2 regions of the Arthrobacter sp. U41 genome follow, and region 2 is predicted to be linked to the other one. Evidence: predicted binding sites of a transcription regulator. Region 2 holds the regulator's gene; the other holds the start of a gene.

Region 1 (3,379 bases), on a different replicon from region 2:
CCAGGTCGCCGCTGCCGACGGCTGCCGTGCGGCGGGTGTCCCACCAGGCGTCCCGTCCGTACCAGTGTTGGGAGTCGGTGTCGGGATCGACAAGCCAGATCTGTCCGTCGTGGCGGATGGCGAGGGGTTTACCTGCCGGGTCGGTCCGGACCTGCAGGTCGTGGGTCTGCGGGGAGGTGTCGGTGATGGTGCTCATGCGTGGCGTTTCTTCCGTGATTCTGCTGTCTTGCGGTGGTTTAGGCGGCTTTGACGAGGGGGAGTTCGTCCCAGTGGGTGGTGTAGCGGGGGGAGAGCATGTCCCGCTTCATGGTCCATTCCGGGCCGCTGCGGATACCGGCATGGCCCAGGCCGATGAAGCCGCGCCCGTACCGGCGGATGACATCTTCGAGAAGTGAACCGAGGTGGCGTTCCTCGTGCGGGTTTTCGAACAGGGCCAGGGGTGCCTGGTTGCCGCTGAGGCGCAGGTCGGTGACCATGATCCCAGCCCTGGCGTACCGGATGCCCTCCACGATGCGGGGAAGGAGCGCGTAGGCTGCTTTGGTGAGGATCACCGGGTCGGCGGTCGGCATCGGCAGGGTCACACTGACGGAGGGGTAGGAGGTGTCTTTCGGGTTGAAGTAGGAGGTCCCGGCGAATGCGGTGAGGACTTTGGCTTGGAGTCCGTGTCTGGCCAGCCGTGCCGAGGCCTGCTGGCCGTAGACGCTCATGACCTGCCGGATCCCGTCGGCGGTGGTGATGGGGGTGGCGAAGGAGCGGGAGAAGATGAGCTGGTCCCGGCCGATCCGTTCTTCCTCCATCGGGATGCAGGGGGTTCCCTGCAGTTCCAGGACGGTGCGCATCATGACCACGGAGAAGCGGTCCCGGATCATCACCGGGTCCGCCCGGGACAAGTCCAGAACGGAGTGGATGCCGAGGGCGTTGAGGCGTTTGGTCAACCGGGTGGCGACACCCCAGACCTCAATGACGGACAGACGCCGCATCAGCCCTTCTCTCTCGGCGGCGGGGACGGAGTCCCAGTGGCAGACCCCGGAGAACGCAGAGTTGTTCTTCGCCCATTTGTTCGCCAGCTTCGAAATCGTCTTCGTGGGTCCGATGCCGACGCAGACGGGCACGCCGACGTTGCGCCGCACGGCTGTCTTCATCGTCCGTCCGAGGGCGAGGAGTTCGTCGGGGGTGCCTTTGACGCCGAGGAAAGCCTCGTCGATGCTGTAGACCTCCAGCCAGGCCGAGTACCGGCCCAACAGCTCCATGACCCTGGCGCTGATGTCCCCGTAAAGCTCGTAGTTACTCGAGAGGGCGACGAGTCCCCATTCCTTGGCGCGGGGTGCGAGTTTGAACCACGGCTCGCCCATGGCGATGCCCAGGGCTTTGGCTTCGGGGGAGCGGGTGACGGCGCAGCCGTCGTTGTTGGAGAGGACGATGACGGGCCGGCCCTCCAGGGCGGGGTTGAAGGCCCGCTCGGCCGAGGCGTAGAAGCAGTTCACGTCCACGTGCGCGATCTGCGGCAGCTGCCGCATGACCGCCGGTTTAGACACGTCCGGGCCCTAAAGGTGGTGGAGGCATCGGGTTACGACGCCCCACACCACCAGATCGGATAAGGACGGTACCCGGATATCCGGGTACGCGGGGTTCTCTGCCTGCAGCACGACCCCGGTACCCGTGATCCGCAGCCGTTTGATGGTCAGCTCCCCGTCCAGGACCGCGACGACCACGGACCCGTCCACCGGTTCCAGGGCGCGGTTGACGATCAGTTCATCGCCGTCGCTGATCCCGGCGCCGGTCATGGAGTCCCCGGACACCCGCACCACGTAGGTGGACGTGACGTCCTTGATCAGGTGCTCATTCAGGTCGATCCGCCCGTCGAAGTAGTCCTGCGCGGGCGAGGGATACCCGGCCGCGACAGCGACCGGAGAGATCAGCACCGACAACAACGACGCACCCGCATCTATCACGCGGGGACCAACAAGAACGCCCACAACACACCTTTTATTCGAATATATCTTCGAATAATCATAGCGCTCAGCACTGACAGAAGAACTATCGACCTGTGGGATCGGCCTCCGGCGGGGGCCGGGTTGCACGCCAGTGGGGACAGCCTGAGCTGTGCGGAGGGCTCCGCCTGACCCCCAATGGGCACAACCCGGCGAAACGGTGCGCTGCGGCTCTGATTCGGTTTGGGGACGGCCTCCGTGGCTCCACGCTGCGGGATATGCCAAGGCGGCCATGGTCCACCGGGTTCACTCCGGAAGATCTGGTTGACAGGGTGAAAAGGTGGTCCTGGATTCTTAGTGTTTTACGTCCGTTTCCGGGCTGGTCATGTTTGACATTCATGCTGTTGCTGTTTCATTTGAGCGGCTCTGCCGCCAGGATTCAGGAGGCCACGATGACGAAGACACCACTGGAAGATTTCCTCAATGAGTGCCTCGCCGCAGATCCGGACGGGGACGGTCTCAGCGTGGAGGAACTGTATGGCTTGTACCTGAGCTGGTGCGGGCTCGAAAGGTGTGCACCCGTGGGTGGCAGGGCGTTCAGAGCCGGTTTGTGCGCAGCCAATGTCGGCATTGAAGACCGGGGACGACGGTGCCCGGGTCTGAGGATGACCGGCCCGGCAGCGTGCGATTACCTTGTCCACCGCGAACTGCCGCTCGCCGTGCTGGACGCCCCTGTCGGACGTCCTTCACTGATCTCACACCCGGTCCCTGAACGCGTCGCGCCGCTTCCGGGCCGCCCGGCCGGGGCCTCTGCCGCGCCGTGCCGGCTGCCTGAGGTGTCCGCGGCCCGGTCATCGACGCCCTATGTCCGGGACTGGTATCCGGTTGATCGCCCGCTGGCAGCAGCGCGGTAGTTGGCGGGCGTATGAGGAAAGCCTCCGCGCTAGTCCAGGACTCAAACGCGGAGGCTCCCGGCTCTCCAAGCTGGGGGACTGGAGAGCCGATATGAGTCTACTGGCAGGGGGTGAGGTCATGACCGCTGGCCGGCAGGGAGGCGCGACTTCCCGTTTATCGCCGGGGAGGGCGGCCCCGGGTCCTGCCCGCCTGCCATCCGGGAACGGCGGCGTCCAGGAGCTGGACCTTCACGGGGTCGAGGTCGGTCCGGCGCCGTTTGTACCGCTGGGTGTGGATCCACACCCCGAGCGTGTGTTCACGCTCTGACTCAAAGTCGTGGTGGCGGGGCCAGTCGTTGCCCTCGGCGCGGAAGTCCACGAGCTCGGCGAGCCGGTCATGCCACCGCGCTTCATCCGCCGCTTCCCGGCGGTTTTCGGCCCACCCCGGCACCCGGGCAAGACCGTTGACTTCGCCCCGGAGAGGACGGCGCAGATTGCCAGGGCCAGGATTCCCGTCAGCCCGTACCGGATGCCCCGGCGTTTCCTGGGATCCGG
Region 2 (3,379 bases):
CCGTACGGCGTCAGGCCGCGCAGATTCGTCCGGAGGGGAAGTCGGTTCAGGCGCTCTAACTGGTCAGTCACTTCACTAGTTTAAGTGAGATCGCCGCAGGCCCTGAAACTGTGACGGATCGACGGCGTTACTGGGACGGAATGAACAGTGCCTGGCCCGGCACGACGCGGGCTGCCTCGAGGTTGTTCAGCTGGATGATGTCGTCGACGACGTCGCGGGGATCCCGCTCCGGCGCCACCACCTCGGCGATGGCCCAGAGGGACTCACCGGCCTGCACCGTAACGGTCACCGTCGGGGTCAGTGACAGTTCGGCGGCGGAGTCCGCTGCCTTGGCGGGGGCGTTGAGGAAGCCGCTGAAGGAAAGGATCAGCGCCGCCAGCAGGATCAGCGGCACCCCAATGAAGACAAAGCGGCCGCGCCGGGTGAGCCTGAGCGGAGCCTGCCTGGCCCGCTGACCGGATCCGGCCGGGCTCTGCACCGCGGCCGGGCTGCGCCGCGCAGCGGACGCGCCGCCGTCGGCCCGGCCGGCAGGGTCGTGCCGGCCGGCGGGCGCACCGCCGCCGGGGCGGCCGTAGTTGCCGAATGCGTCGCGGCCGAAAGTGTCGTGAAACGCGCTTGATACTGACATGAACTGAGCCCTCCTGGACCATACTGTGCCGCCCGGCGTACTCCACGTACCTGCCGCCAACCGGCCTAACCTTCGAACAAAGAACCGAACGTCATGCTGTGCCCGAGCCGGGTCCGACTAGAACACATATTCGAACCCTGCTTGTTCTGTTTTAGCACCTATTGACGAACATTGTCGAGACTCGCTAGAACAAATGTTTGAAAAAGCCGTGTGGCTGGCCTACGTTTGAGTCAAGAACAACCACTTCTGCAGTTGATCAGCAGGGTCTGACATTTCAGGCCGGAGGTTCCCGGAAGCCGCAGCCACGGCGGCCGGGGGAACGGAAAGGCGTTGGCGAACATGGCAGCACAAGCCACCGGCGGCAGGGCCACCCAGCGGAGCCCGCAGGCAGCCCGGCCACCCAAGAGCCTTACGGTCCGGCAGAAGAAGATCCTGGAAACCATCCAGCGCTCCGTAACGGACAACGGCTACCCGCCGTCCATGCGCGAGATCGGCGACACCGTCGGCCTGGCCAGCCTTTCCAGCGTGACCCACCAGCTCTCCCAGCTCGAAAAGCTCGGCTACCTGCGGCGCGATCCCAAGCGTCCCCGCGCCATGGAAGTGCTGATGCCGTTGACCCTCGATGAGGGCACCACAAAGATCTCGGGAGTTGCGAAGCCCGGCGGCCTGCGCACTGTCGGCGGCCTGTCTGTTTCCGAACTGGCCAGCGCCACCGACACCGCCATGGTGCCGCTGGTGGGCCGCATCGCAGCAGGCGGGCCGATCCTGGCCGACCAGGTCGTCGAGGACGTTATGCCGCTGCCCCGCCAGCTGGTGGGCCACGGTGATCTGTTTATGCTCAAGGTCGCAGGGGATTCGATGATTGACGCAGCCATCTGTGACGGTGACTGGGTGGTGGTCCGCCAGCAGGGCGACGCCGTCAACGGTGACATTGTCGCGGCCCTGCTGGACGACGAGGCAACAGTCAAGACCTTCCGGCAGCGCGACGGCCACACCTGGCTGCTGCCGCAGAACACCCAGTACGAGCCCATCCTCGGCGATCACGCCGTCATCATGGGCAAGGTCGTCTCGGTGCTGCGCTCCCTTTAGCAGCGGGAGGACCAGCACCCCCGAAAGCTGCCGCAAGGGCCCCGCCGGATTCGGCGGGGCCCTTGCGCGTTTCTGCGCCCCGCGGTTACGTGGCGGGCTGCCCGGATTCCTTCGAGAGGCGCTCCAGGGCCGCGACGGCGACCGCGGGGTCGGTGGTGGGCCAGAACGGGGGCAGGGAGGCCCGAAGGAACCCCCCGTAGCGCTCGGTGGACAGCCGCGAGTCGAGCACGGCCACCACTCCCCTGTCCGTCGTGGTGCGGATCAGCCGGCCGGCACCCTGGGCCAGGCGGATGGCGGCGTGGGTCGCGGAAACACTCATGAAGCCGTTGCCGCCGGCCTGGGCCACCGCCCGGGACCGCGCCGTCATCAGGGGATCATCCGGCCGCGGGAACGGAATGCGGTCGATCACGACCAGGCGGCAGGAGATTCCCGGCACGTCGACGCCCTGCCACAGGGACATGGTGCCAAAAAGGCAGGTGTCCGGTTCGTCGGCGAACTGCTTCACGAGCGCGGTCATGGTCGAATCGCCCTGGCAGAGGATGCTCATGTCCAGCCGGGGACGCATGGCTTCGGCGGCGTCCTCGGCGGCGCGCCGGGAGGAGAACAGGCACAGGGCTCCGCCGCCGGAGGCCCGGATCAGCTTCTCGAGCTCGTCGAGGGCTTCCGGGGATGAGCCGCGGCCGGGCTTGGGCAGGTGCTTGGCTACATAGAGGATGCCCTGTTTGGGGTATTCGAAGGGGGAGCCGACGTCGACCCCGGTCCAGCTGGGGGCCCCGGGTCCGACCAGGCCAAGGCCGCCCGCGGCCGGTTCGAAAGCGGACCCGATCGCCAGCGTCGCCGAGGTCAGGATGACGGTGTGGTCCGCGAACAGTCCCTCCCGGAGCCGTCCGGCAACGCTGAGCGGGGCGATGTTGATCAGGGCCGGGGCGGACTCGTCCGGCTGGGCGTAGCCCTGCTGCGGGTCGAAGGTGCTGTTGCGGGAAAACCAGACCACCTCGCGGTTTTCGCGGGCGGCGAGCAGCCGTTCGCAGAGTTCCAGGATCACCATCAGGCGGGAGCGCGCGAGCTGGCGGCCGCCGTCGGCCGTGTTGGCGCTGTCGCCCTTGGAATCTGAGAGGGCCGCGCGGCAGGCGTCCCGCAGCTGGTCCACGCAGTCCAGCTGTTCGCTGTTGAGGCCGTTGGGCATGAGTCCGCCGGGGACCCCTTCAATGGCTAGTTCGAGGTTGGACGCGGCGTTGTTCAGTGCGTCCACGGTGATGCCGGTGTTTTTCCGCGCGCCGGACGCGGCGACGTGGACCATCGCGACGGAAAGCTGGCCGGTCACGGCACCGGTCACGCGGTCCTGCAGCTCGTGGGCTTCATCGACCACCACGACATCGTATTCCGGCAGGACGGCGAGGCCCTCGAAGGCGCTGACGGCAAGCATGGCGTGGTTGGTGACGACGAGGTCGGCGTCGGCGGCGTTCTGCCGGGCGAGTTCGCTGAAGCACTCGGCGGCCAGCGGGCATTTCTGGGCGCCGAGGCACTCCATCGACGTGACGGAGACCTGCCGCCAGGCGCGGTCGGTTACGCCGGGCAGGAGTTCGTCACGGTCCCCCGTCACGGTGTCCTCGGCCCATTCGCGCAGCCGGACGACTTCCTTGCCGAGCTGGGACGACGGGC

The links. Region 2 encodes LexA, which represses DNA repair genes until DNA is damaged. Its sites were predicted from a motif close to TCGAACANNTGTTCGA; they were not measured.
Region 1: the regulator LexA is predicted to act here: its motif matches at 1,991-2,006, upstream of ASPU41_RS21360 (LexA family protein).

Annotation. Positions count from the first base shown of each region.
Region 1 covers NZ_CP015734.1:116,331-119,709, reverse strand. Annotated here, with positions in the region: gene ASPU41_RS21370 (hypothetical protein) at 1-196, opposite strand, end outside; gene ASPU41_RS21365 (Y-family DNA polymerase) at 237-1,517, opposite strand; gene ASPU41_RS21360 (LexA family protein) at 1,545-1,976, opposite strand; gene ASPU41_RS23650 (helicase associated domain-containing protein) at 3,000-3,275, opposite strand; partial or broken gene ASPU41_RS23645 (hypothetical protein) at 3,338-3,379, opposite strand, start outside.
Region 2 covers NZ_CP015732.1:2,759,957-2,763,335, reverse strand. Annotated here, with positions in the region: gene ASPU41_RS12590 (histidinol-phosphate transaminase) at 1-71, opposite strand, end outside; gene ASPU41_RS12585 (LysM peptidoglycan-binding domain-containing protein) at 128-628, opposite strand; gene lexA (transcriptional repressor LexA) at 968-1,717, shown strand; gene ASPU41_RS12575 (ATP-dependent DNA helicase) at 1,803-3,379, opposite strand, start outside.